Regions from separate parts of the Mycobacterium sp. NGS27 genome, predicted to be linked through region 2. Evidence: riboswitches for the same ligand, from Rfam matches in the RefSeq annotation. Region 2 holds a riboswitch; the other holds the start of a gene.
What was found. A riboswitch is a leader RNA that binds a small molecule or an ion and turns the genes downstream of it on or off. The one in region 2 is predicted to bind S-adenosylmethionine.
Positions count from the first base shown of each region.

Region 1 (14,493 bases), on a different contig from region 2:
GGGGGTAGGAAGGGCGTCCCCGCTCATAGGCTGCGGCCGCCGAACCGAACGATAGGGAGCGGTCGTGGCGCGAGCGGGTCACGGTCGTCACGCGCCTTGCTCATCGGCCAATTTGAGGGTTTTCGCAATCAATTCGTTGACCGCGTCGGCTTCGATCAGGAATCCGTCGTGCCCGTAGATTGATTCGATGATGTCCAGTTCGGCGCAGCCCGGCAGCAGCTCGGCCAGCTCTTCCTGCAGACGCAGCGGGTAGAGCCGGTCACTGGTGATGCCGCCGACCACGACCGGTACGGGACACTCGCTCAGCGCTTTTCGCACTCCACCGCGGCCGCGGCCCACGTCATTGCTGCTCATCGAGTCCGACAACGCCACGTAGCTGCCGGCGTCAAAGCGATCGACCAGCTTTTCGCTCTGATATTCCAGGTAGCTCTGTATTGCGTAGCGGCCGCCGTTCCCCGCATCCTCGCCACCCTGGCTGCCGTTGCCGAACCGGGTGTCGAGCTCCAGCTCGCCGCGGTAGGTCAGGTGGGCGAATTGCCGGGCGAGCGCCATTCCGGTGTCGGGTTTGCGCCCGGTTCCGTAATAGTCGCCGCCCTGCCAGTTCGGGTCGGTCTTGACGAGCGATATCTGCGTCCTCAGGTGGCCGATCAGATCGGCGGTGCTGCGCGCGCCGACCGCTATCACCAGCCCGGCCCGAACCCGGTCGGGCTGGGCGACGATCCACTCCAAAGCCCTTGCCCCGCCCATGGATCCGCCGATGACGGCGGCAACCCGGTCGATGCCCAGCGCCGCCAGCGCGGCGACGTCCGCCGCAACTTGATCCTGCACGGTAATCTGCGGAAACCTTGAGCCCCATGGCTTTCCGTCCGGGGCAATCGAGCTCGGCCCGGTGGAGCCGCGGCAACCGCCCAGCACGTTGGTGACCACCGCGCACCAGCGATTGGTGTCGATCGGGGCACCCGGCGCGGCGACACCGTCCCACCAACCCGGCGTGGGATGTTCCGGCCCGGCGGGCCCGGTCAGGTGCGAATCGCCGGTGAGCGCGTGCAGCACCACCACCACGTTGTCGCGGTTGGGGGACAGCTCGCCCCAACGCTGGACGGCGATCTGGACATCGTCGATCACCGCGCCGTTCTCGGTGGTCAGCGACCCGATGCGCACCACGCCGATCTCGCCTTCGGCCGGCAGCGGCTGGGTTGCAGCGTCTGAGATCGTCATTGCCGGTCTCCTCAAAATGCCGCCACCGCTTGCGGATCGGTGCCCGACGCCCCCGCGGTCGCACCGAATTTGGCCGCCGCGGCGAAGCCGAGCTCCAGGTCGGCCAGGATGTCGTCGATGCCCTCGATGCCCACGGCCAGGCGCACCAGACCGGGGCTGACCCCGGTGCTCAGCTGCTCCTGCGGGCTGAGCTGGGCGTGCGTCGTGGACGCCGGGTGGATCACCAGCGAGCGCACGTCGCCGATGTTGGCGACGTGGCTGTGCAGCTTCAGCGCGTTGACGAACGCTTTGCCCACCTCGACGCCGCCGTCCAGCTCGAAGGCCAGCACCGCGCCGGTTCCCTTGGGCGCCAGCTTCTTTGCCCGCTCATGCCAGGGCGAGCTGGGCAGGCCCGCATAGTTGACCGACACCACGCCATCATGGCCGGCCAGGTACTCGGCCACGCGCTGCGCGTTGGAGACGTGGCGCTCCATGCGCAGGCTCAGCGTCTCGATGCCCTGGGCGACCAGGAACGCGTTGAACGGCGAAGCGGCAGAACCGAGGTCGCGCAGCAGCTGCACGCGCGCCTTGAGCGCGAAGGCCGGCGGGCCGAGTTCGGCGAACACCACGCCGTGGTAGCTCGGGTCGGGCGTGGTGAACCCCGGGAAGCGTCCCTGCGTCCAGTCGAAGGTGCCGCCGTCGACGATGACCCCGGCGATCGCCGAGCCGTGGCCGCCGAGGTACTTGGTGGCGGAGTGCACGACGATGTCGGCGCCGTGGGAGAACGGCTGGATCAGGTACGGCGTGGCGATGGTGTTGTCGACGATCAGCGGGACGCCGTTGGCGTGCGCGACCCCGGCGACCCCGGGAATGTCCAGCACATCGATCTTCGGGTTGGAGATGGTCTCGCCGAAGAAGGCCTTGGTGTTCGGCCGCACCGCGGCCTGCCACGAATCCAGGTCGTCGGGGTCCTCCACGAAGGTGACGTCGATGCCGAGCTTGGCCAGCGAATAGTGGAACAGGTTGTACGTCCCGCCATAGAGCCGCGGGCTCGAGACGATGTGATCGCCGGCACAGGCCAGGTTCAATATGGCGAAGGTCTCGGCGGCCTGCCCGGAGCTCAGGAACAGCGCCGCCACCCCGCCCTCGAGTGCGGCGACGCGCTGCTCGACGACATCGGTGGTCGGGTTGCCGATCCGGGTGTAGATGTTGCCCGGCACTTCGAGCCCGAACAGGGCGGCGGCGTGCGTGGTGTCGTCGAAGGTGTACGACGTGGTCTGGTAAATCGGCAGGGCGCGGGCGCTGGTGGCGCTGTCCGGCTGCTGGCCGGCGTGTACCTGCTTGGTGTCGAACGACCAATTCGCGGTCGGGTCGGTGTCGTGCTCGGCGTTGTCGGAGGTCACGGGGTTGCTTTCTGCTGGTAGGGAAATGTGCTCGGCGACGGCCGGGACGCCGGAATGGGGCGTCAGCCGGCACCGCGGATTAGCAGCGACACACGATGAGGCGCGAAAAGGCCGGGAGAATGCACATCACGTTTCCCTGTCTGCTCAGGGGCCCGTCATGGCGGACCCGCGCTTGCCGGATAGCCGGTTGTGTGGCTACTCAACCTGGTCATCACCCGGGGCACCCCACCGCGGTTGGAGGGTTGCCGGCCAGCAAGCCGGGGCTTGATGCTGGCGCTCATGACCAATTCGAAGATTATCTTACTGTGCCGAGTCGGTGCCAACCATCGCGGTGCACGTGCAGGTCGACACCTGTCCAAACACCCTTGCTAACGTGGCAGGAAGACCGCTGAGCCCCCCAGAATTCGAACCCATCATTGACGCCGGGAGAGGGACCGTGAGCGCCGAACAGCCGACCGTCATCTACACACTGACCGACGAAGCGCCGCTGCTGGCGACTTATGCGTTCCTGCCGATCGTGCGCGCCTTCGCCGAGCCGGCGGGCATCGAGATCAAGACCAGCGACATCTCCGTGGCCGCCCGGATTCTGGCGGAGTTCCCCGACGATCTGACCGAAGAGCAGCGCGTTCCGGATAACCTGGGCGAGTTGGGCCGGCTGACAGAACTCCCCGACACCAACATCATCAAGCTGCCGAACATCAGCGCCTCGGTCCCCCAGCTGATCGCCGCCGTCAAGGAGTTGCAGGGCAAGGGATACAAGATCCCGGACTTCCCGCAGAGTCCAAAGACGGACGAGGACAAAGAGATTCGCGCGCGCTACGCCAAATGCCTTGGTAGCGCCGTCAATCCGGTGCTGCGGCAGGGCAATTCGGACCGGCGCGCGCCCAAGGCGGTGAAGGAGTACGCCCGCAAGCACCCGCACAGCATGGCGGACTGGTCGCCGGCCTCGCGCACTCACGTCGCGACCATGCGGCACGGCGACTTCTACCACGGCGAGAAGTCGATGACGCTGGACCGCGCGCGCAACGTGAAGATGGTGCTGGAGACCAAGAGCGGGCAGACCCTCGAGCTCAAGGCCAAGGTCGAGCTGCGCGAGGGCGACGTCATCGATTCCATGTTCATGAGCAAGAAGGCCCTCGTCGAGTTCTACGAGGAGCAGATGCAGGACGCCTACGAGACCGGCGTGATGTTCTCGCTGCACGTCAAGGCGACGATGATGAAGGTGTCGCACCCCATCGTCTTCGGTCACGCGGTGAAGATCTTCTACAAGGACGCTTTCGCCAAGCACCAGGAGCTGTTCGACGAGCTCGGCGTCGACGTCAACAACGGATTGGTCGACCTCTACAACAAGATCGAGTCGCTGCCGGCGTCACTGCACGAGGAGATCATCCGCGATCTGCACGCCTGCCACGAACACCGCCCCGAGCTGGCCATGGTCGATTCGGCCAAGGGCATCACCAACTTTCATTCGCCCAGCGACGTCATTGTGGACGCGTCCATGCCGGCGATGATCCGCGCGGGCGGCAAGATGTGGGGCGCCGACGGGCGCCAGAAGGACACCAAGGCCGTCAACCCCGAGTCGACTTTTTCGCGGATCTACCAGGAGATCATCAACTTCTGCAAAACCCACGGGCAGTTCGATCCGCGGACGATGGGCACCGTTCCCAACGTCGGCCTGATGGCGCAGCAGGCCGAAGAGTACGGCTCGCACGACAAGACCTTCGAGATTCCCGAGGACGGTGTCGCCAACATCGTCGACCTCGACACCGGGGAAGTGCTGCTGACCCAGAACGTCGAGGAGGGTGACATCTGGCGCATGCCCATCGTCACCGACGAAGCGATCCGCGACTGGGTCAAGCTCGCGGTCACCCGGGGCAGGAACTCCGGTATGACGGTGTTGTTCTGGCTCGACACCGAGCGGCCGCACGAGGTCGAGCTGCGCAAGAAGGTCAAGGCGTACCTGAAGGAGCACGACACCGAGGGCCTGGAGATCCAGATCATGCCGCAGGTGTGGGCAATGCGGTACACCATCGAGCGCGCCATGCGCGGGCAGGACACCATTGCCGCGACCGGCAACATCCTGCGCGATTACCTCACCGACCTGTTCCCGATCCTGGAGCTGGGCACCAGCGCCAAGATGTTGTCCATCGTGCCGCTGATGGCCGGCGGTGGGATGTACGAAACCGGCGCGGGCGGTTCGGCGCCCAAGCACGTCCACCAACTCGTCGAGGAGAACCATCTGCGCTGGGATTCCCTGGGTGAATTCCTTGCTCTCGGAGCGTGTTTCGAGGACATCGGCATCAAGACCGACAATGAGCGCGCCAAGGTCCTGGGCAAGACGCTGGATGCCGCCATCGGCAAGCTGCTGGAGAACGACAAGAGCCCGTCGCGCAAGACCGGTGAACTCGACAACCGCGGCAGCCAGTTCTACCTGGCGCTGTACTGGGCGGCCGAACTCGCGAAATCCGACGACGAAGAATTGCGCAAGCATTTCGCCGCGCTCGCCGACGCGTTGCGCGAAAACGAGGAGACCATCGTGGCCGAGCTCGCCGAGGCGCAGGGCGAGGCGGTCGACATCGGCGGCTACTACTACCCGGACAGCGAGAAGACGACGGCGATCATGCGCCCGAGCAAGACCTTCAATGAGGCGCTGGCGGCTTCGACAGGCTAGGGCCCCCGGCAGGAAGCGGGACTCGACATGGCAGGGGAAGCCAAGGTCAAGGTCAAAGGCCGCGTCGTAGAGCTCGACGGTGACGAAATGACCCGCGTCATCTGGAAGTCGATCAAGGACATGCTGATCCTGCCGCACCTCGACATCGACCTGGACTACTACGACCTGGGCATCGAGCACCGCGACCGCACCGATGACCAGGTGACCATCGATGCGGCCAACGCCATCAAGAAGCACGGCGTCGGTGTCAAGTGCGCCACCATCACCCCCGACGAGGCCCGCGTCGAGGAGTTCGATCTCAAGAAGATGTGGCCCTCGCCCAACGGCACGATTCGAAACATTCTGGGCGGCACCATCTTCCGCGAGCCCATCATGATCTCGAACGTGCCGCGGCTGGTACCGGGCTGGACCAAGCCGATCGTCATCGGCCGCCACGCCTTCGGCGACCAGTACCGGTCGACCAACTTCGAGGTCGACAAACCCGGAACCGTCGCAATCACTTTCACGCCCGCCGACGGCGGCGAGCCGATGGTGCACGAGGTGGTGTCCATCCCCGAGGACGGGGGCGTCGTGATGGGGATGTACAACTTCAAGGACTCCATCCGGGACTTCGCCCGCGCCTCGTTGAAGTACGGGCTGGACGCCAAGTGGCCGGTGTACCTGTCGACCAAGAACACCATCCTCAAGGCGTACGACGGCATGTTCAAAGACGAGTTCCAGCGCGTCTACGACGAGGAGTTCGCCGAGCAGTTCGAGGCCGAGGGACTGACCTACGAGCACCGATTGATCGACGACATGGTTGCGGCCTGCCTGAAGTGGGAGGGCGGCTACGTGTGGGCCTGCAAGAACTACGACGGCGACGTGCAGTCGGACCTCGTCGCGCAGGGCTACGGCTCACTGGGGCTGATGACGTCGGTGCTGATGACCGCCGACGGCAAGACGGTCGAGGCCGAGGCCGCGCACGGCACCGTAACCCGGCACTTCCGCCAGTATCAGGCCGGCAAGCCGACGTCGACCAACCCGATCGCCTCGATCTTCGCCTGGACGCGTGGACTGGCGCACCGCGGCAAGCTGGACGACACCCCCGAGGTCACCGAGTTCGCGCGAACGCTGGAGGACGTGGTGGTGTCCACCGTCGAGAGCGGAAAGATGACGAAGGACCTCGCCGTCCTCGTCGGCCCCGACCAGGAGTGGCAGAACAGCGAGGAGTTCTTGAACTCGATCGCGGAGGACCTGGAAAAGCGGCTGGCTAACTAGCCGGTGGTTGCCGCCGGTCGGCCCCGGCGCCGCACTCGTCGACGAAGTCGGCGATGGTCGCGGCGACCCGGTCGGGGGCCTCGAACATGGGGACGTGACCGACGCCGTCGAGCTTGGTGACCTTCGTTCCCGGGGGCAGGAAGTTGGTGAAGTGCCGATTGAACCTGCTCGCGGGCACCACCCGGTCCTTCTCGCACAGCACGAGTTGGACCGGCACCGCGGTGTCGGCCAACTGAAGCAGGCCCGGATCCAACAGCGACTTGACGAGCAGCTGGAAGTACGCGGGGCAGTGCGCGGCGTCGTCGATGACGACGTGCAGCTGGTCGTCGCTGATGCCCTCCGGCGTCGCGGTGAGCGGCAGGGTCGCCAGCCGCCGGCTCAGCGGCAGCTTCAGGGTGCGCTCCCCGAACAGCCGGGCCAGCGCGAGGACGGGCATGCCCGCGATGAACTTGCTGATGACCTCGAATTTCACCGGGCTCCACCGCGTCCATCCGCCCGCGGCGCCGATGCCGGTGACGCTGCGGGCGCGGCCCCGCCGCTCCAGTTCGAAGGCGACCCATCCGCCCAGCGAGTTGCCCACGAGGTGAGCGGTTTCCCAGCCGAGCTGGTCGAGCTGGCGCTCGACGTGGTCGGCCAGCACCGACGAGCTCAGCAGCCAGGTGCCCGCATAGGGCCCGCCGTTGTGCCCGGCCATGGTGGGGGCGAAGACCTCGAAGCGACCGGTCTCGGCCAGCCGCGGCGCGACCGGATCCCATACCGTCTGCGACATCAGGAATCCGTGCAGCATCAGGACGGGCTCTCCGGAACCATCCCTGGGACCGAGGTGGATGGGGGACCGGGCCGAAGGCGACGCCGAGTGAGCGGGGCTCACGAGGAAGGAGCCGAGCAGACGAGCTTGGTCATAGCCCGACAGTAAATGTGGTACCGCCGGTACCGCAAGGCGGCCCCCTCGCAGCGCCCGCACGTCATGAAAAGATCGGTGCATCATGAGCACCGCTACCGGATCGAGCCGGATTTTCTCCGGCGTGCAGCCCACCTCCGATTCGCTTCACCTGGGTAACGCGCTGGGCGCCATCACACAGTGGGTCGCGCTGCAGGACGACCATGACGCTTTCTTCTGCGTGGTCGACCTGCATGCCATCACCGTCCCCCAGGATCCCGAGGCGCTGCGTCGGCGCACCTTGATCACGGCCGCGCAGTATCTGGCGCTGGGCATCGACCCGGCCCGCAGCACCGTGTTCGTGCAGAGCCACGTGCCCGCCCACACCCAGCTGGCCTGGGTGCTGGGCTGCTTCACCGGCTTCGGACAGGCGTCGCGGATGACGCAGTTCAAGGACAAGTCGCTGCGCCAGGGCGCCGACTCCACCACCGTGGGGTTGTTCACCTACCCGGTGCTACAGGCGGCCGACGTGCTGGCCTACGACACCGATCTGGTACCGGTGGGTGAGGACCAGCGACAACATCTCGAGCTGGCGCGCGACATCGCCGAGCGGTTCAACAGCCGCTTCCCGGAGACGTTCGTGGTGCCGGACATGTTCATTCCCAAGGCGACCGCGAAGATCTACGACTTGCAAGACCCGACATCGAAGATGAGCAAGTCGGCGGCCACCGACGCCGGGCTGATCAACCTGCTCGACGAACCGGCGGTGTCGGCCAAGAAGATTCGCTCGGCGGTCACCGACAGCGAACGCGAGATTCGCTTCGACACCGCGGCCAAGCCGGGAGTCTCCAACCTGCTCAGCATCCAGTCCGCGGTCACCGGCGCCGGGATCGACACGCTCGTGGAAGGCTATGCCGGAAGGGGTTACGGCGATTTGAAGAAGGACACCGCCGAGGCGGTCGTCGAGTTCGTCGCCCCGATCAAGGCCCGAGTCGACGAACTGACCGCCGATCTCGCCGAATTGGAGGCCGTGCTCGCGGCCGGAGCGGAAAAGGCCAACGATGTGGCCGGGAAAACGGTTCAGCGGGTTTACGATCGCCTTGGGTTTCTTCCACAACGGAGCTAGTACCGCTCTCATTGGAGTCGTGCGATGAGCGAGCCGGCCAAGGCGGGCGTTTTCGACCGGTTGCGGGCCCGGTACGGCTGGCTCGATCACGTGATTCGCGCCTACCAGCGGTTCGATGAGCGCAACGGCGGGTTCTTTGCGGCCGGGCTCACCTATTACACAATTTTCGCGTTGTTTCCTTTGCTCATGGTCGGTTTCGCGGTCTTCGGGTTCGTGCTGGCCCGACGGCCGCAGCTGCTGAGCACCATCGACGACCACATCCGCTCCCAGGTCACCGGGGCGCTCGGTAATCAGCTGCAGGAGTTGATGAACTCGGCCATCGACGCCCGGACGTCGGTCGGTGTGATCGGGTTGGCCACCGCCGTGTGGGCCGGATTGGGCTGGATATCGCACCTGCGCCAGGCGGTGACGGAGATGTGGTGGGACGAACACATCGAGTCGCCGGGCTTCGTGCGCAACAAGCTTTCCGATCTGCTGGCGATGATGGGGACGTTCGCGATCATCGTGGCCACCGTCGGCCTGACCACCGTCGGACACGCCGCACCCATGGCCGCGCTCCTGAAATGGCTTGGCATACCGCAGTTCGTCGTGTTCGACTGGCTTTTCTGGCTGTTCTCGATTCTGATCGCGACGCTGGTGTCGTGGCTGCTGTTCACCTGGATGATCGCCCGCCTGCCCCGCGAAAAGGTCAGCTTCGTCGATTCGATGCGGGCCGGGCTGATCGCTGCGATCGGCTTCGAGGTGTTCAAACAGGTCGCCTCCATCTATCTGCGGACGGTGCTGCGCAGCCCGGCGGGCGCGGCCTTCGGCCCGGTGCTCGGGTTGATGGTGTTCGCCTACATCACCGCGTATCTCGTCCTGTTCTGCACCGCGTGGGCGGCGACGGCCTCGAACGATCCGCGCGGCCAACCCGTCGCCCCTCCGGCCCCGGCGATCATCGCGCCGCGCGTGCAGCTGGATGAGGGCCGGGGAACCCGCCAAACGCTGACCGCGATGGCGGTGGGAGCCGTTGGGGCGCTGGCGCTTTCCCGGATCGCCCGCTTGAGCCGCCGCGATCGCTAGCCGACCAGCTTCAGGCCCGCGACGCAGGCCACGATCCCGCCGATCAGCACCAGCTTGATCAACGACGCCGGTTCGTCGCCGATCAGCGTCGCGTAGCCGACGGTGAGCACCGCCCCCACGCCGACCCAGACCGCATAGCTGGTTCCGACCGGCAGGGTGCGCATGGCGAGCGCCAATCCGGTCATCGAAAGCGCCACGGCGACAAGGAATACCAGCGACGGCCCGAGTCGGGAGAAGCCGTCGGATTTGTTCAGCGCGGTCGCCCACACCGCCTCGAGGACTCCCGACGCAATCAACACGAGCCAGGCCATCAAGCACCTCCACGGCGCCAGGCGCCGCGCACCATGACGTCCGAGATGCCTAAATGATCGTCCAGCACAACGAGATTGGCGTCGTAGCCGGGGGTGAGGACGCCCACCCGGTGCAGGCCGAGCGCTCGCGCCGGCGTCGCGGCGGTCGTCTGCACCGCGGCGGCCAGGCCGGCGCCGGCATGCACCGTGCGGAAGACCTGATCCATCGTGGCGGTGCTGCCCGCGATCGTCGTCGCCCCGTGCACCCGTGCGACCCCGGCGACGACATCGATCGGCACCGCGCCGAGCCGAAACGCACCGTCGGTGCGTCCGGCCGCGGCGATCGCGTCGGTGATCATGGCGACGCGGTCCGCGCCCGCCGAAGCGATCACCGCCGTCACCACGTCGGGGTGCAGGTGCACGCCGTCGGCGATCACCTCGACGGTCACTCGCGGGTCCCGCAGCAGGGCCAGGGCCGGGCCCGGCTCGCGATGGTGCAGCGGCGGCATCGCGTTGAACAGATGCGTGCCGACCGAGGCGCCCAGCGCGATCGCATTAGTGGTCTGCTCGTAGGAAGCGGCGGTATGGCCCACCGCCACAACGACTCCCGCGTCCACGAAACGCCGGATGGCCGCGTCGGCGCCGCGCAGCTCGGGTGCCAGCGTCACCATCCGGATGGTGCCGTCGCCCGCGGCCAGCACCGCAGCGATCTCTCCCGCGTCCGGGTCACGCATCTGGGTGGGGTCGTGGGCTCCGCAATGTGCGCGGCTCAGCCACGGCCCCTCCAGGTGGACGCCCGCGACGATGCCGCGTTTGGCGGCCCCGGCGAGCGCGCGCACCGCGCCCAGCAGTTCGGCCGGCGAGGCGGTCACCAGGCTGGCCAGCGTGGTGGTGGTGCCATGCCGCAGGTGAAAGGCGGCGGCGTCGGCGATACCGTCGCCGTCGGTGTAGGAGGCCCCCCCGCCGCCGTGCACGTGCATGTCGACAAAGCCCGGCACCACCGTGCAATCGGGGAGGTCGACGTCGGCCGGTTGGGGCGGCGGCCCGGGCGAGCAGGCCGCGATCCGTCCGCCGGACGTCTGCAGCCAGCCGGGGCGGCAGACCTGTCCGTCGAGCACCATGGTGCCCGCGGCGATCACGGGCACGGGTTCTCCCAGCGGCCGCCGTTTTCCCAGAAGTGGCGGATGTCTTCGAGCTGGCGGCCCTTGGTTTCCGGCGCGTACCGGTACACGAAGAGGAACGCGACCGCGGCGAGCGCCCCGAACAGCGCGAAAGTGCCTGCGCCGCCCAGTGAATGGAGCAGGCTCAGAAAGACGGCGGCGACGATGGCGTTGGCCACCAGGTTGGAGGTCAACATGGTGCTGGACCCGATCGAGCGTAGCCGGGACGGGAAGCTTTCGCTGGCGTACACCCAGCCCAGGGAGCCGAACCCCATGGTGTAGCCGAAGATGAACAGCAGGATTCCGGCGAATCCGACGATCGTGCCGCCGAAACCCCGCCCGAACACCGCCATCAACACGACGTCGGCGACGATCATCATGGCGGTGCCGCACAACAGGATTGGCCGCCGGCCCACTCGATCCACCAGCACCAGCGCAGTGCCGACGGCCGCCAACCCGGCGACCTGAAGCAGCGCGGGCAGGCCCAGCAGCGCGAGATTGCCGGTGAAACCCATGGCCTGAAAGATTCTGGGGCTGTAGTAGATGATCGCGTTGATGCCGGTGATCTGGATCAAGAAGCCGAGGACCACCACGAAGGCGGTGGCCCGCAGGTACGGGGGCCGCAGCAGCTCGGAGATCCCGCTCCCGCGCGAGGCCTCGCTCAGCGCTCGGCCGATCTCGTCGAGTTCGGCCTCGACACGCTCGGCGGGTTCGATCCGCAGCAGCGCCCGCCGGGCGTCGTCCGTCCGGCCTTTCAGCACGTACCATCGCGCGGTGTCGGGCATCCGAATCACCAACGGCAGCAACAACAATGCGGGCACGCAGGCCAGCCCCAGCATCCACCGCCAGCTGTGGGTGCCGGCGAGCAGATAGCCGGTCAGATAGCCGACGATCAGGCCGCTGACTATCGCCAGCTGATAGGCCGTCAGCAGTGAACCGCGCACCGCCGTCGGGGCGGATTCCGCCACGTAGACCGGGACCACGACCACCGCCACGCCGAGGGTCAGCCCCAGCAGCAACCGCGCCGACAGCAACATCGGCAGCGAGACGGAGAACGCGGCCAGCAGCGCGAAAGCGGCGTAGGCGAACAGGATCAGCACCACCGACCGTTTGCGCCCGATCACGTTGGCCAGCACGCCGGCGCCCAGCGCCCCGGCGATCTGGCCGATCACCACCATCGTCGTCAGCAGCTCCTGCTGGCGGGTGGACAGCCCGAAGTCCTCGGTGATGAACAACTGCGCCCCGGCGATGATGGACAGGTCGTAGCCGAAGATGATGCCCACGCTGGCGGCGGTCAGCCCGGCGAGCAGTCGCGATCCGGTGGGCACGCTCAGCGATGAAGTGGTCGGCGGTTCATCGAGCGGGCCATCATGATCAGCGCGAACACCACCATGGTGCCGATCACCGCCACCCCCACCCGGATCGGCATGGCGTCCGCGGATCCGATGATCCCGTCGGCCGCGGCGTTGTTGGCGAGCGGGTCTGCGGCGGTGTCGTGCTTGGCCGGGGCCAGCGACGGGTCGGGCGCGATCAACGACCCGACCTGCGTGCCCTGCGGGGTGGAGAAGCCGTAGTCCAGCAGGTGCGCGGCCTGTTCCCACGGCGCGATCGGCACCCGCGTCCCGTGCAGCAGCACGGCCATCAAGCGTCGCCCGTCGTGATTGGCCGCGCCCACGAACGTCTGGCCCGCGTCGTCGGTGTAACCGGTCTTGCCGCCCAGGGCGCCGGGATACTTGTAGAGCAGCTGGTTGTCGTTCTCCAGCTCGTAGCCCGGGTGGTCGCCGTGGCCGGGGAAGTCGAACGTGCGCGTCGCGACGATGTCGGCAAACGTCGGGTTCTGCCAGGCGTAGCGGTAGAACAGCCCGATGTCATAGGCCGAGGTGCTCATGCCGGGCGCGTCCAGGCCCGACGGCGATGCCGCCCGGGTGTCGGAGCCGCCCAGCTTGGCGGCCAGCACGTTGATCTTCTCCAGCGCCTGCTGCATGCCGCCCAGCTGCATGGACAGCGCGTGGGCGGCGTCGTTGCCGGAGTGCATCAGCAGCCCGTGCAGCAGTTGGTTGACGGTGAAGACGCCGCCGTCGGTGACGCCGACCTTGGTGCCCTCGGCGGCGGCGTCGTCGGCGGTTCCGGGGACCGACTTGTTCAGGTTGAGGGCGTTGATGGCGGCCATCGCGACCAGCACCTTGATGATGCTGGCCGGGCGGTGCCGCCCGTGCGGGTCCTTGGCCGCAATGACCGCGCCGCTGTCCAGGTCGGCCACCAGCCAGGCCTCGGCGGAGACGTCGTTCGGCAGCGCCGGCGTATTCGGCGCGGCGACGATGCCGCAGCTGCCCAGTGCGTCGCCGCCGACCGGCTTCGCCGGCACCGCCAGCGGGATCGGCGGGTCACCGGCCGTGGGGGCCTCCGACGAGTCCACGGCCTTGGGGGTGTTCACCTTGTACGGGCAGTCCGGGGGCGCGGCATTGGGTTCGGCGCCGGGCTCGGCCTTCGCGAGCGGCATGTTCGCCGGTGCTGCCAGCGTGACCGGGGCGGCCATCAGGAAAAGCGCCGCTGCCAGGCATGAAGCGGAACGTAACAGGCTCATCGTCTGTGCACAGTAAGCGATCCGCGGACCGAATCCGGGGAGCCGCGCTGTGACTGGTGAGACGGAAGTTGCTGAGCGGTGCCGGCGCAGCCGCGATACGCTGGGCTTGCGCTCGGCCCGAAAGCCACCCACCGCATCGAACCTCGGGGGTTTCGCCATTTCACGCGATCGGTTGTGGTCCGCCTGGCGGCGCAGGGGTGGCGGCGCCTCGGCCGGTGTCGGCCCCCGAGCGTTGAGCGATCTGCTCAAGCAGGTCGAGAGGGCGACGCAGGTAAGGCGTTCCGGGTTCGACCAGGTGTTGGCGGAGCTGAAGCTGCACCGCGACGCCGCCACCGACCCTGAGCTGCGGTCGGCGCTGGCCTGGCTGTGCAACGCCGTGGCGCGGTTCGGGAACAACCCGACCGCCACGCGCGCGCGGGAGGTGGTGCTGGCCGCCGACGCGGTCCGGCAGGTGCCCGCCGGCTAGCGGCGGCTGCCGCGCACCGGGTGATACGGGGCTTGGGGGCCATGGCCTGGACCCTAGATGCGCGCCTGGGTTCTCGTCAGCACATCGCGCAGGATGGCTTCGATGGTGTCGAATTCGGCCTGGCCGCTGATCAGCGGCGGCGCCAGCTGGATGACGGAATCGCCGCGGTCGTCGGTGCGGCAGTACAAACCGGCCTCGAAAAGCGCCGAGGACACCCGGCCGAGCAGCGTGCGGCGTTCGTCGTCGGTGAAGGTCTGCTTGGTCGCCTTGTCCTTGACCAGTTCGATGCCGTAGAAGAAGCCCTCGCCGCGCACGTCCCCGACGATGGGCAGGTCGTAGAGCTTGTCCAGGGTGGCGCGGAAAGCGGGCGCGTGGGTTCGAACGTGGTCATTGAGGC
Region 1 is NZ_JCALDT010000007.1:181,950-196,442, reverse strand. It holds gene AC5Y30_RS19990 (class I SAM-dependent methyltransferase) at 1-82, opposite strand, end outside; gene metX (homoserine O-acetyltransferase MetX) at 88-1,218, opposite strand; gene AC5Y30_RS19980 (bifunctional o-acetylhomoserine/o-acetylserine sulfhydrylase) at 1,230-2,600, opposite strand; SAM riboswitch class IV at 2,764-2,885, opposite strand; gene AC5Y30_RS19975 (NADP-dependent isocitrate dehydrogenase) at 3,037-5,271, shown strand; gene AC5Y30_RS19970 (NADP-dependent isocitrate dehydrogenase) at 5,299-6,528, shown strand; gene ephH (epoxide hydrolase EphH) at 6,521-7,318, opposite strand; gene trpS (tryptophan--tRNA ligase) at 7,515-8,534, shown strand; gene yhjD (inner membrane protein YhjD) at 8,559-9,596, shown strand; gene AC5Y30_RS19950 (DMT family transporter) at 9,593-9,907, opposite strand; gene nagA (N-acetylglucosamine-6-phosphate deacetylase) at 9,907-11,031, opposite strand; gene AC5Y30_RS19940 (sugar porter family MFS transporter) at 11,022-12,374, opposite strand; gene dacB1 (D-alanyl-D-alanine carboxypeptidase DacB1) at 12,377-13,546, opposite strand; gene AC5Y30_RS19930 (hypothetical protein) at 13,803-14,096, shown strand; gene AC5Y30_RS19925 (aspartate aminotransferase family protein) at 14,150-14,493, opposite strand, start outside.
Region 1: it holds a riboswitch for S-adenosylmethionine, as region 2 does, so the genes downstream of both, AC5Y30_RS19980 (bifunctional o-acetylhomoserine/o-acetylserine sulfhydrylase) here and AC5Y30_RS01700 (ankyrin repeat domain-containing protein) in region 2, are expected to answer to the same signal.

Region 2 (14,493 bases):
TTCAGGTTACATCGGCTCACCGACAGGAGCGAGTGCCTTGAGCGTCGAGATGAGCGAGTTGTCATTGGGCGGCGGCACCCTGGTGGGTCCGAGTGGTGTTTACCCCCGGCGGGGGCATGTGCACTGCGGTTTGCGCGTTATGGGGAAAGCTGTCCCTTCTGCGCCTATATCCTGGTTCTCGCGACAGACGACGACCGGCTGGCTCGCGTGTTCCACGCCCAGCCCGGTAATTCCGCGAGTCGTGCCGTCAGATCGGGATCGAGCAAGCCCCGCTTGAAGCGAGTGCGTTGGTCGACGACCCATGCCCCCAGCCGGCCCCCGTCGGGGGTGGTGTAGGAACGCGGCACTTGGGCATGACCGTGCTGGCGGACATAGTCCAGCAGCTGACTGAAATGTTCATCCCACCGTCCGGCGCGGATACGGGGCTCATCGAGCTGGCGTCCACGACTCGTCTGGCCCCTAGTCACAGCCCCCTGGCGGCCTTCGGAGACATGCTCTTTGAACCATCTGTCGTACGCGGGTTGGATCTCGTCGCGTTTGACCAGAATTCCTTCGCTAACGGCCCGCAGCAGTTGACGTTTCAGCTTCTCATCGGCCCGGTTCGTCGCAATAGCGACGTTCATCGTGGGCTGGTCCCCGAGGGCGAAGTGTTCATCCGACATTCGCTGATGAAACCGCTCGATTAGTTGACTGAAGCGGTCCTCAAGGTGGCTGCCGCCGAGGCAGCTGGGGTTTCGTCGTACGAGGTCGACGACCGGATCCACCGACCGCAGCAACGTGACCAGCGCGGCGCGGCTGTCGTTCATCGACCGCTCGACGGCGCTCATGTAGGAGTCGAGATCTGCTTCAGGGGCAAGATCGTTAAGTCCGAAGTCCAGCACTTTCGCGATGGCGAGGGCTTCGCTGAGCCGGGGCTCTCGTTGTCCAGCCTCGATTCTCGTAATCGCCGACGTGTCGAGCGAGACACCGGCTTCCTTCAGGCGGTCAGACAGCTGCTGCTGGGTCAGCCCTGTGGCCAACCGGGCTGCCTTAGCCCGCTCAGCGAAAGCGCTACTGACTTGGTCGTCGGACGAGGGCGACCGCCGATCTCGTTGCTGCATAGCTGCAGCCTACACTGCATAGTTGCAGGATGAAGCGGCGGCATGTTACTGTTGCATCGCAGCGCATACTGCGACAGTGCAGCAAACCCGACCGGAAGAATGCGGGAGCGATTGCAGGTACGAGCGCCGGAACTGTGCGACGTCAGTTGTCGGTGCGTCGCCCTACACTCACATTGCTTCATGAGATGCCGTCGCCAAGCTCCGACTAGACGGCGCGCCAACCCCACGCTCGTGGGTGGCTCGGATGACGAAGCGGCCGACACCAATCGGTGCCGGCAAGAGCGCCTCCCGCGGGGAGGCTCGAAACAAGGAGGTCTCATGACGACTTACAGCGAGATCATTCGTGGTGCCCGGCCGTGGCAGGGCGTGCTGGACACCTCAGTCATGGCCGATGACTTTGTCAGCACCGGTCACCGGCTCGCCGATGCGGCAAAAGCCGGCAACTGGCATGAGGTGATGCATGTGCTGGACCGCGAGTGGAACTGGCTCGTCATTAACCAGTGGCGACCGGGCGGTACGGCATGGTTCACCGCCTTGCATCAAGCCGCCTGGCACGGTGCGTCCCCAGAAGTCGTCACTGAGTTGCTGGACCGGGGGTCGTTGCGGTCGCTGCGGGATTCAAGGGGGCGCACCCCGTTCGATGTCGCCATCGAACGCAACCCGGTCCCCGTACTTCTGGAACTGCTGCGCCCGCCGCGCTCACCGTTGACAAGCGAGCAGATTCGGGCGCTGGACACGCGACTCGCCGAGTTGATCGATGGGCGCATCCGCGGGCGTGTTTTTGACGGCGACCTGCGCGCTGCGTTGCGCTACCCGCCCGTCGAGGTGCTCCACGAGCTGCCCGGTCAGCGGGTGTGTGTGCCGCTGCCAGGCAAGTACGTGTTCCACGTCGAACTGCAACGCGGAGGGCTGGAGGTGAAGAGCTGGTGCGGTTTCGTCGAAGGCTCCGGCCAAGCACATCTGGTCACCCCCGAAGGTTCGGTCTTGGTCGATCAAGGATTTGTCTAGTCGGCGGATCTGCTTGAGCCATGACGGACTCAGAAGCCGACCATCCGCCTGGTCGGGGGAATCTTCGCCGCTACATCGCTGCACCCACTTCATTCTTACGCGCAGCTGAACCTGCGCCCCTGCGCAACGAAGGAGACATGCTATGACTTTTACTGCTGCACAACGTGATCGGGCGTGCGGTGCGCTGCTCGCCTCCGCCGCCGGCGATGCTCTGGGCACCGGCTACGAATTTGGACCGCCGCTCGCTTCCGACGTCTCGGTCGACATGATCGGTGGCGGACTCGGACCGTTCAAGCCCGGCGAATGGACCGACGACACCTCGATGGCCATCGCGATCGCCGAGATCGCGGCTACCGGGGCGGACCTGCGTGACGAGAAGACGCAAGACTACATCGTGGAGCGCTGGGGTTGGTGGGCGAGAACCGCCCAAGATGTTGGCAACCAGACTCGTTCGGTTCTGTCTGCCGCAGCCCGGCGTGGAATCTCGGCTCGCAGTGCCCGTGAAGAGTCGGCTGCGCTGCACGAGCGCACCGGCCACACCGCCGGGAATGGCTCGCTGATGCGCACTGCCCCGGTCGCGCTCGCCTACCTAGACGATGAGGCGGCACTGGTGGAAGCCGCGCGTGCGGTCAGTGAACTGACGCACTATGACCCCGACGCCGGTGATGCCTGTGTGCTGTGGTGCGCCGCGATCCGCCATGCCATCTGGACCGGCGAGCTCGACGCGCGGATCGGGCTGGGCCGCATCGATGCCGGGCGCCGTGAGCTGTGGGCGTCGCGCTTCGACGAGGCCGAGGCGTCGCAGCCATCGGCTTTCTCCACTAAGAACGGCTGGGTAGTCGCCGCACTGCAGGCCGCGTGGTCGGCGATCGTGAATACACCTGTGCCGGAGGAGGATCCGGCTTCGGAGGTCTTCCGGGCCGATCACCTGCGACTGGCGTTAGAGGCAGCGGTGCGCGGCGGCCACGACACTGACACCGTCGCGGCCATTGCGGGCGCCCTACTCGGCGCTGCCTACGGCGCCTCCGCGGTGCCCTCGCGGTGGCGGTCGATGTTGCAGGGCTGGCCTGGCCTCACGACGCGGGGACTGATCAAACTGGCCGACAAGATCATCGACAAAGGCCGGGCCGACACCTTCGACTACACCTACAGTGGTTTTCCCGAAGCCCGCAAGCCTGTCCAGCACCCCTACGACGACCAGGTATGGATCGGCGGTGTCGCGGCTCTGCACGAGTTGCCGAAAGGAGTGGACGCGGTCGTGTCGCTATGTCGGGTCAAGGATGAGTACTTGCCGGCCGGCGTCACACAGCTCGATGTCCGACTCATCGACCAAGAGGGCGAGAACGACCATGTCGATTTCGTGCTGCTCGACACCGTGCGGGCCATAGAACAATTGCGAGCCAAGGGCCGCACTGTGTTCGCGCATTGCGTCCAGGCATACAGCCGCACGCCCACCGTCGGTGCGCTGTACGGCGCCCGCAAGAAGGGCGTCGGCATCGACCAGGCGTTGCGCGACGTGTTAGCTGTGCTGCCAGGCTCCAGCCCGAATGCTGAATTTCGCGAAGCGCTGAGGCGGCTCGACCCGCCGCGCAGCAGTACGTCGTGACGTCTGGGCTCTGTTGCACGGCGCGGTCGGTTGAATGGACGGCCGGCACCTATATGGATCATCGCCAAATGCCGCCAAGACATAGCGCAAAGACGCTAGCGTGGCCCACGGCAACGAGGCGTCCCGATGTGCTTGGGCGGACTGTTTTTGTCCATGAGCTGCGTGGCCCACTTGGCGAGAAAGCCACGTGTTGTCAGGCCAATGGGCGACCGACAAGGAGGCGGATTCTTGACCCAGCAACGGCTCATCACGCCCTCGAAGATCACCGCATGGCTTGACTGCCCGCACTACCTGACGTTGCGCAACAAGGTCGACGACGGGGAACTCGCTGAGCCAGAGCAGGCGTTCGGTTCCTTCACTCGGCTGTTGGTGCGCAAAGGGGAAGTACACGAACAGGCGTGCCTCGCCGAGTATAGGACTCAACGAAAGTCGGTATTCGATGTTCCACCTCGGAGGGGGGCCGAGAAGGAAACCTTTGCCGACTGGGTAGCGCGCGTTGGGAACCCGCTCGCTGATGGCTGGGACGTCGTCTACCAGATGCCATTCATACACGATGGGATTCGGGGTATCGCCGACTTCATCGAACGAGTGGTCGATAACGAAACGGGGGACGTCACGTACGAGCCGGTGGACGCGAAGCTGACACGGGTCGACGCCAAGCCGGGCCACGTCCTACAGCTGTGCTTCTATGCCGATGCCATCGGTGAGCTCACCGGTGTGGATCCGCAACGGGTGCACATCCTGCTGGGATCGGGCCGCCGGGAGACATTGCGAGTCAACGAGTTCCGTCCCTACTGGCGACGGCTTCGCAAACAGCTCTCTGCGGCGGTTGACGCCGGCCCGAATGGATCGACCGTGCCTGAGCCCTGCCCGCACTGCGCCTTCTGCGAATTCTTCGCGGCGTGTGAAGCGCAATGGCGCGAGGAAGACTCGCTGATCTACATCCCCGGCATCCGTGGCGCTGAACGAGAAGTGTTGGGCGATGGTGGCGTGACTACGCTGGCACAACTCGGCGCACTGCACGGCGAGTTTGTGGGCATCCGGGCGGAAAGATTGAAGTGGCTGGTGACTCAGGCGGAATTGCAGGTAGCAGCGCGCTTAAGCGGTGATGTGCGGCCGCACTTCTCGGTGATCGAGTCCGGTGATGATCCGCAACGAGGACGTGGGTTCGAATTACTGCCCGAGCCCGACGTGGGCGATATCTTCCTGGACTTTGAGGGCCATCCGTTTTGGCGGGCCGATAGGGGATTGTTCTTCCTGTTCGGACTCATCGAACGCGACGGAAACGGCGAATGGCAATACAAGTCGTGGTGGGCGCATAACCCCGAGCAGGAAGCGCAGGCGGTGACCAGTCTGATCAGTTACCTCGCGGCGCGACGGAAGCAGTATCCGGCGATGCACGTCTACCACTACAACCACACAGAGCGTTCTGCGCTGGAAGCATTGGCCGCAGCCCATGGTGTCGCGGAGGCGGAAGTTGGCCGCCTCGTGCAGACCGGCTTGTTCGTCGATCTGCTCAGCGTGGCGCGTAATTCCATACAGGTAGGCACCGAGTCGTACAGCCTCAAGTGTGTCGAGCGACTGACCGACTTCGAGCGCAGTCATGAGATCGACAAGGGTGCCGGCGCCGTGGTGCAGTATGAGAAGTTCATGGCCGACGGTGAAGGCGCCGAGCTGAACGCCATCGCTGCCTACAACGAAGACGACGTGCGCGCCACCATGGCCTTCCGTGACTGGCTGGTTGAGCACCGACCGTCCGAGCTGCCGTGGCGGCAAGCCCAATTCGAGATTAGCCAGGTGCTCCTGGACATCGACGCACAGATTGCCGCATTCCACTCTTTCGACGATGGAACACCCGAACACCTTCTCGGTGACCTACTCGGCTACTGGACCCGCGAATGGTCGGCCTACATTGCACCGAAATTGGCTCAGTGCCAACAGGACAGCTCGGAGCTGTTCGATGACCGAGACGCGATCACTGCCCTCGAGCCCATCGGACTGCATCCACGGTTCGGCAAGAAGGGCCAAGAGCTAGACGTGCCGGCGATGCGTTTCACCTTCCCGCCGCAATCGCTTGACGGTTTCCCGCACGGCGACGAGATGGTCCTGTACCTTCTGCCCGATGGCCAGTGGACCGCGGCAAAAATCGACCGGCTGGATCGTGAGGGGTTCGAGTTGGACTTGATGTGGAACCAGCAGCACCAAGAGGTAGGTCATCTACCTTCAACAGTTGTGGTGCATACGTGGGTGCGAACCGACGACAAACGAAAAGCCTTGTCGAACTTTGCCTCACAGCTACTTGAGGGCAAGCCAGCCAACCGAGTAACCGACGCGCTGCTAAGGCGGAAAGTGCCTCAGTTCCGCGACGGCGGCGGTCCGCCCGCAGGGACCTTCGCCGACGATCTCCATGAAATGGTCAAGTGGGCAACGGAGTTGGACGACAGTTATGTTGCCGTCCAGGGACCGCCGGGTACCGGGAAAACGTACAGTGCCGCCCACATGGTCCACGCGTTGGTGGCTGCTGGCCAACGGGTCGGGGTTACGGCGTTCAGTCATCGGGCCATCGAGAACCTGCTTCGCAAGATCGTGGAAGTCTTCGAGCGGAAGGGTGACCGCGGAATCCTTCGCGCTGTGCGCAAACCCCCGGTTGGTTCGACGCAAAAGCTGGACGGCATCAAGAATGCCGCTGACAACTCGGGCTGCGCCCGCAGCGACTACAACCTCGTGGGCGGTACCACCTGGTTATTTTCGAGCGACAAGATGGTGGATGCGCCGGTCGACGTATTGCTGATCGACGAAGCCGGCCAACTTGCCCTCGCCGATGCGTTGGCGGCGTCGACCTCGGCCCGCAATCTGATCTTGCTTGGTGATCCGCTGCAATTGCCGCATGTGATGCAAGCGCTACACCCGGGTGGGGGCGGTCGCAGCGTGCTCGAACACGTGCTCGGCGAGGATGTGACGTTGCCCAACGATCGCGGAGTTTTCCTCACCGAGACCCGCCGCATGCACCCAGACATATGCCGATTCATTTCCGCCGAGATCTACGAGGGACGACTGGGCTATCACAAGAACTGCGAAAGGCAGAGTACCGTCGCTGGCACGGGACTGCGGTGGTTGCGCGCCGATCACCAAGGCAACACCACTTCTTCGACCGAAGAGGCGCAGATGATTGCCGAGGAAATAAGCCGACTAATCGGTACGCCCTGGGTCAACTTTGACGGTGACGAAACGCCTCTGACTGTCAGTGATTTCATGGTCGTCGCGCCCTATAACGATCAGGTCCGGACAATCAGGCAACGCCTCGACAGTGATCCGCGCACTGCCAATGTGCCGGTCGGAACTGTCGACAAGTTCCAGGGCGGCGAGGCCGCTGTCGTCTTCTTCAGCATGGCTACGTCGACGGGCGCCGACATGGTCCGCGGCGCGGACTTCCTGTTCTCGCGCAATAGGCTTAACGTGGCGATCAGCCGGGCGCGGTGCCTGGCGTACCTGGTGTGCACAGATGAGTTGCTGAACACCCGCGCGCGGTCGGTGGATGAGATGCGGTTGGTCTCTACCCTCAACGCCTTCGTTGAATGGGTACGGCACCCGGGGTGATTCAGTCCGCCAGCGACCTACGGCACTGTATTGCGGGCCCTTGCGGGCTATGACGTTTTGATTTTGTTTCGCCGCTGGCCAGTCGTGGTCGGCTAGGGCGGTGCCGGTTACCATCGACGATACAAATCCAAGGTAAGGATACGCACCCACTTTAACTGTGGCCAATGAATCTTCAGGGTCAGCCCTGGTCCACGGGCGTGTGAGTGCACCTGACGTCGCAGCCTACTCGGCACCGTGCTCGCCGAGAAACACGACGGATGGGCCGAACCCCGCCGCTAGCTCGGCCTCGCTGTTCTCAGCATATGCTGCGCCGACCCCTCGATCTCGAAGATCACGCGAACGACCGTCGTCCACCAGGCCTCTAAATTTGACCCTCCAACCTAAAACCGGCTCGTAGAGCCCGCTCACATGACAGGGTTTCCATCATGGTTGATGAAAACATCAGGGATTGGAGTCCAGTGGATATGCAGGCGGCCCGTAGCGGGTACGAGAAAGCCGCCGCCGCCGGCGACACCGATGCAATGACTCAACTCGGTGCCATACTCACGCAGTGCAACCCGCCGGATCTGTCCACTGCACGGATCTGGTGGGAGAAAGCTGCGACAGCCGGCGACGCTGAAGCCATGGCCCAGCTAGGTGCCCTCCTCACACAGTTGGACCCACCCGATCTGCCTGGGGCACGTGCATGGTTGGAGAAAGCCTCCACCGCTGGACGCACCGACGCCATGAATGGCCTCGGCACCCTGCTTGCCACCTGGTGGAGCCCGCCGGATCTGCCGGCCGCCCGTACGTGGTGGGAGAAAGCCGCCATGGCTGGCGATACCGACGCCATGACAAAACTCGGTATTCTGCTTGCCTCGCAGTGGAATCCGCCGGATCTGTCCGCCGCCCGCAAGTGGTACGAGAAAGCTGCGGCCGCCGGCGACACCGACGCAATGCTCAACCTTGGTGTCCTGCTTGTGAAAAGGTGGGATCCCCCGGACTTCCGGACTGCGAGCATCTGGTACGAGAAAGCCGCTGCCACCGGACGCACTGACGCCATGACCAACCTGGGGATCCTGCTCGCCGACCGGCGAGACCCGCCCGATCTGCCAGCGGCTCGCGGCTGGTATGAGAAAGCCGCCGCGTCCGGTGATGTCGGCGCCATGTACCGCCTCGGTGTCCTGCTCGCCACCCGGTGGGATCCGCCGGATTTCCCAGCGGCTCGCGGCTGGTGGGAAAAGGCCGCGGCAGCCGGCGACGTCGGCTCGATGGCCAGCCTCGGTGCATTGCTGACACACTGGAATCCCCCCGACCTGTCGGCTGCACACCAGTGGTTGCGAAAAGCAGCAGGCGAGGGTCATGCGGAGGCAATGGCGAACTTAGGCGCGCTACTTGCGGAGTCAGACCCTCCTCGTCTCGCGGCAGCGCATGATTGGTGGCAGATGGCTGCCGCAGGTGGAGGCGCTGCGATGCTCTGCGAAATCGGGGCCGCGTTGGAAAGTCGAGATCCTAGAGCAGCACGTCTCTGCTTGGAGATCGCCGCCGGTGCCGGGCACACGGGCGCAATGGCCGAACTGGGCGTGCTGCTCGCGACATCAGATCCACCTGAACTGGCTGAGGCACGCGGATGGCTTGAAAGAGCCGCGACTTCCGGTGACATCAGTGCCATGAACAACCTCGGTAACGTGCTCGCAAGAATGAATCCACCTGACGTCGTGGCTGCGCGCAGGCTATGGGAGACGGCGGCAGCCGCTGGTAACGCCGACGCTATGGCCAATCTCAGCGACCTCTTTGCGCAGTCAAACCCGCCTGACACCGCCACAGCACGAGCATGGATGGAGAAGGCCGCGGCCGCAGGGCAACCGAGTGCTATGACTGGCATGGCGGAAGCCCTGCTCCGTTCAGATCCACAGGATATTCCCAAAGCATGGGCCTGGCTCCAGAGAGCCGCAGCAGCGGGCGAACCTAGAGCGATAAGCTTGCTCGACGGGCTCGCCAAAACTCACGACTCATCAGGGGCCCATGCAGCCGACCCTGACCTTAGCGGGGGCTAGCCCGCAAAGTCTGGTCGTCAGAAGAAATTTGTAAAGTGGCCGCCACGCTCAAGTTCGAGGGACTGCCGCACTGGTGCCCAAGTCGAATCGCCACGCAATCGTTACAGCACTGCTCTGACAGCTTCGAGCGCCGACTTCATCTCGGCTGCTGTTTGGAAGCGTTGCTTTCGCTCCGCCCCGCATGCCCGCAGTAGGAACTTGGCAATCGCCTCTGGAAGATCCTTTCGGTACTGCCTCGGATCCGTGGGCTCGACTCCGCCCATCGGTCGCGCACCTGGGTAAGGATGTTGGCCATCACAGAGCAACTCGTAGAGAGTTACTCCTACAGCGAATAGGTCCGTAGTTACGTCCCATCGCGTGAGGTCCGCATCGGGAGGCTGGTATGGCGGAGTTCCTGACACAGTGTAGACGGGGTCGCCGACCCGCGAGGCAATATTGAAGTCAAGCAGTTTCGCACCCGAACGCGTCAGTATGATGTTTTGCGGTTTGATGTCTCGGTGTACCAAAGCGTTCTCGCTAAGGGCCATCAGTTCGTCGTATTCGTCTGATGTCAAATCACTTTCACGCTTCTTGCGATCAAGTTCATCGAGGCGCGCACTGTCTGGGTGGATTGCGATAAGCGCATTTAGTACATCAAGCGCGACGTCGATCGCTTCACGATCACGCATCTGCTTCTTGCCAGTTGCGTAGTCTGCGAGCAGCTCGCCGTCGATGTACTCCATCACGAGATACCACTCGCCCTGTTCAGTGCTGTCGGCCCAGATAACTTTCACAACATTGGGGTGTTGCACCTTTCGTAGAGCGCTGATCTCTCTGCGGACAGCGTCATACCCGGCCGCCGTCTCGAATAGTTTGAGCGCTCGCTCCTCGCCCTCGACGGTGTCCAGGACCCGATAGACTGTCGAAAAGCCGCCACTCCCAAGCAACTCCTCTACCTCGAAGCGTCCGCCTATGTGGTCACCAACGTCGTAGTCGCGAGCGGCAACGCGCGCAGAAACCTCTTTCTCATCAGGTGCCGGAAGCGCCTCGCGTTCCGACGGTTCGGCCGGCGCGGATGCCGCTTCGCTTTCCAGACGCTGTCGATGTTTGACCGACTCGTCGCAGTAGACCACCGTCTCGGGTCCGCCGCCGACCCGGTAACTCAGGTCAAGCTTTCCGAACTCGGCAGCACCGATGAAGGCTTGCTGCTCCTTAACCCGTCGGCGCATCTCAAGTGCGAGCTCCGCAGCCCACCCCAACGCGTCGTCGGGCACCTCGGTATCGGGGTCCGGCCACAGCAGCTTGAGTAGTCCGTTGACCGTGTTGTTTACAGCCTTTCGGTCTCGTCCACTCAATTGGTCTCCCCAATCGAGACGACCTTGCGTCGCCTCGAGGCGTGACGTTCGACGGAGTTGACTCCAACATTCAGCCAAAAAGTCGCTGACAAAACCGAAATGATTTGTGAAGTAAGAAGGATCGAGCTTCGGTACGTCCCAACCTGGTAGATACGCATGAATCCGGTCGTGGAACGCGGTGTCGTTACGCATCTCTTTGGGCATGGGGCCGAAGAGATGACCGCGCCGAAGCTCTTCAAGGACATCCACATCGAAGTTGCCCACCATGACGACACCGCCGTCAGCACGGATGCTCTCTTTGCCACGGCTGAACTCCCCGGACTCCATGTAGCCCTTGAGGATGTTTACTCCCTCCTTCGTATCGAATGACACTCCAGAGACCTCGTCGAAGCAGATGACGTCGTATTGCGCAACGAGCCCACGCCGTCCAGTCGCGTTGTTAACGAACATGTTGGCAATCGTTGCCTTACCACCAGACACTAGGTGCGCATACGGCGAGATCTGTTGGTAAAGGTGTGATTTTCCCGTTCCACGGGGTCCCAACTCCACCGCGTTGTAGTTGGGCACCACGAACGGGACCATGCGAGCGATAAGGACATCCCGTTCTCGGGTTGAAAACCGACTGGGCTCGAAACCGACACTGCGCAATAACAAGTCGCACCACTGGTCGATCGTGAAGTGCTTCCGCCCGTCGATGAATGTGCGGAGGGCGTCTCGGGTGGACATCTGAATAGGACGCACCGATTCGACTCGGAATGGCTGACCGCCGGACTCCCTACCAAGTGCCGGAATGTACTCCAGCGACACCTCAGCGTAGAACCCACCAGTGAGCATGCGGTCGTGCTCGTTCACTAGCGCGTCGGCGATGTGAATATCGTTGAGCTGCAGGCTCGGCAGCTCTGCCTTGTAAGCGTCGGACTTAGCGTCCAAACGGGCCCGGAGTAGGTCGATGATCTTAACGTGACCCATTTCGCGCGCTCGCGACTTGAAAAGCTCTTCCTCGCCCGCCCGAACTGTACGCTCCTTCATCGATCGCTCGACGATCGCCAAACCTTCAGCAATCTCGTCGGAATCAGTTGTCGCGCAGTACCTGCCGAGTAAGAACTCGCCGACATAGGTCGGGACTGGATACTGTCCCCGGAATTGCTGCGCGAGATCTTTACGCACGAGGTAACCCTCGAACACCTCGGCAGCTAGCTGGTCGAGCTCGTCCAAAGCCGTCATCGATTTGTTCCTACTATCACTTCGCGCTGAGCGAGGACTTGACCGTCTGCCCCGGCAAGCACAATGAACGCCCGCTCTCCTTCATGCTTATCGTCGGGCACCACTAGGGACACCTTGCCCGGGCCTTGAGTTTCCTTGACGGTTTCGGCGATGCTTGTGTTGGCAGCCCCAGGCAAAGCGCGAATGTCGGCAATCACGCCATGGGCGAAGCCGTCAACCTCGATCCGACACAGCAAGCCGAGCCATCTGAAGGTTGTGATCTCAGGTCCGTGCGCGGTAGTCGTCACGGCGCTGCCCGACATTACTGAGATTCTGGGGACGAAACACTCTTGTGGACTGACGCCACCATGCTCATACTCCTTGCCCGCTTCGAAGCACGACACACCTGGAGCCAGCGCAATGCGAACGTCGGAATCCCAGTACCAAGGAACGATGGGCGAGTCGGCAACCGCGCCCTCCTTAAGCCGCGCACACCGGCCTTTTTTCACCTCGGTCACTGCCTTGGGTAACTCCACCTTTTCCATGCCGCCTGGCAGGAGTATCCAGCCGTGATCGGTCACGACCTCCACTCGCTGCCAACCTACGTCGAGTAGCTCTCGAATCCGGTTGGCTATTCGTTGTACGTCCTCATCGATGTAGTCGACGAGCCGGCCTCCAACGTCATGTCCCCGATGATCGAGCTCACCTGCTTCGGTCCAAGCAACCCCCGCAGGCTGCCCCTTATCAACGGGACCGAGAACCTGGACACCGGCCGCTTGCATGTGCGCTCGAAGCACTTGAATCGTTGCCTTTGTTCCGGTCGATGCGTCCGCGGCGAAGAGATCGGGACCTGGCCCCAGCGCACTGTTGGCCCACGGCACAAGGGCTGGCTTCGCCGTCTGCGTTACCGTTGGCAACGCAGCGAGATTCGTCCGAAACTCGACGTCCAATCCGAAGTTTGTCAGGCGGTCTTGCACGCGCCTAGCGATGTCGAGGCGTAGGCCATCTACAAAGACGGTCACAACACCTGGCTCCGGAGCCTTCGTCTCCTCTGGCACATATGTTCCGGCATTGGCGAGCGGGCCGATTACCTGCTGAAGAGCTTTGGCGCCTTGGTCAAGCCATGGCAGGTATATCGTACGGACTGCGTTGCCGGTCGCAGTTCGGTCCTCATCGGTCGTAGTCGCCGCTAGGGTCCGAAGCGCTGCCTCATCCGCACGCCATCCGTGATTTTCATAGTCATCCCGCAGGCCATTGAGGTCCTTCGCGGCTTCGCCATTGGAAGTGATATCGCCAAGCGCCACAAGGTGTTCGAGCGCGAAAGCTAACGGCGCCTCATCAAGGGCCGCCCAGACCGTTGTTCGGCGCCATGCGTGCTCTGCTTCCAACTCGGTCACCCGGCTGCGAGCCTCGTAGGCTGTCAGATTCGTGAAGCTACTGAGCGCCCTCCGCAGCTCGGCTTCCTCGGATTCGTTGTCTTGCGGCCAAGCGTCACGATTATCTACGAACAACTCGTCGGGCCGAGCGTTACGCAATTGGCCAGGTATCCCTGGATATCGCTCGGGTGTCTCTGCGAAGCGTTTCCACACCTTCGACCAAGCACCGCCGCGCGCGGCCAGCTTCCTTGCGGCGACGATTTCGCCATCAGACGTTGGATCAAATCCTAGGTCTGTCTTGCTCTGTTGCACGAACGCCGCGAACCGGGCTTCGTCGAAGCGATTGCGAAATACGGTCGAGTCATCGAGCCAGTCAAGAATGCTTCGCACAGGATCTGGATTGACAAGTTCGTTGAAAAAATCGGCGTCAAGCATGTGACTCTTGATCCTGTCCATTGGCTCGTCGATCAGGAGCTGCAAAGCAAGACGCAACGCCGATAAGGTTCCGGCGTCCTCAGCGATTGCCAGGCCGAGTCCACGCGTTTCGTGCGTAAGCAGAGCCCGAGGAGTCCAGTCGCGTGAGTTTGGATGCGAGAACCATTGGCTTCGGTACTGAAGCTCGGCGATTGGCGCTAGTGGTGGTGGACATGAGTCAACCGCCCTAAGCGAATTGCGCCCAACACCAGGCAGATACAGGACCGGCACGCCTTCCGGAAGCGAGAGCGGGCAGGTGCCGGCAACGACGCAGCGAAGCCAATAAGCTGGGCCTCGCCGATGCTCGACATCAAACTCACCAAGCGAGATGAGGGGGATTCTCTCACCGAGTCTGTCCACGACTGCTTCCCAGGACCTTGCCTCATCCGGCCACAGCACAGCCACGGGCGCTACCTGCGCGTTTTGGTTGTAATCAGCGGCGCCTTGTATGTAGGTAACCAGCGCATCAAGGACAGTCTGGCTCATGTGCTGCCCTGGGACTGTTGTGCTCGTTGCTTGTCGGCGAGGGTGAGGTGGATATCGTTGAGCCGTTCGGTGCCGTCGGGGTTCGTGCCGCGGTCTTTGCGCCAGTGGATGTTTGGCTGGGATCGCAACACTCCGGCTTCGACGAACGGACGGATGTTCATACGCACTCCGTCGTTAAGATCGGGATTCCAACCGATTGGCTGCTGGTATGCCCTCTTCCATCTGACGTAGATGTCGTAAGGTGACTCGCCCTCCAGAATCAGCTCTAGTCGC
Region 2 is NZ_JCALDT010000001.1:409,533-424,025, forward strand. It holds gene AC5Y30_RS01695 (Helicase associated domain protein) at 165-1,100, opposite strand; SAM riboswitch class IV at 1,277-1,388, shown strand; gene AC5Y30_RS01700 (ankyrin repeat domain-containing protein) at 1,419-2,108, shown strand; gene AC5Y30_RS01705 (ADP-ribosylglycohydrolase family protein) at 2,251-3,714, shown strand; gene AC5Y30_RS01710 (TM0106 family RecB-like putative nuclease) at 3,943-7,311, shown strand; gene AC5Y30_RS01715 (tetratricopeptide repeat protein) at 7,737-9,347, shown strand; gene brxL (BREX system Lon protease-like protein BrxL) at 9,449-11,905, opposite strand; gene pglZ (BREX-1 system phosphatase PglZ type B) at 11,902-14,220, opposite strand; gene AC5Y30_RS01730 (Eco57I restriction-modification methylase domain-containing protein) at 14,217-14,493, opposite strand, start outside.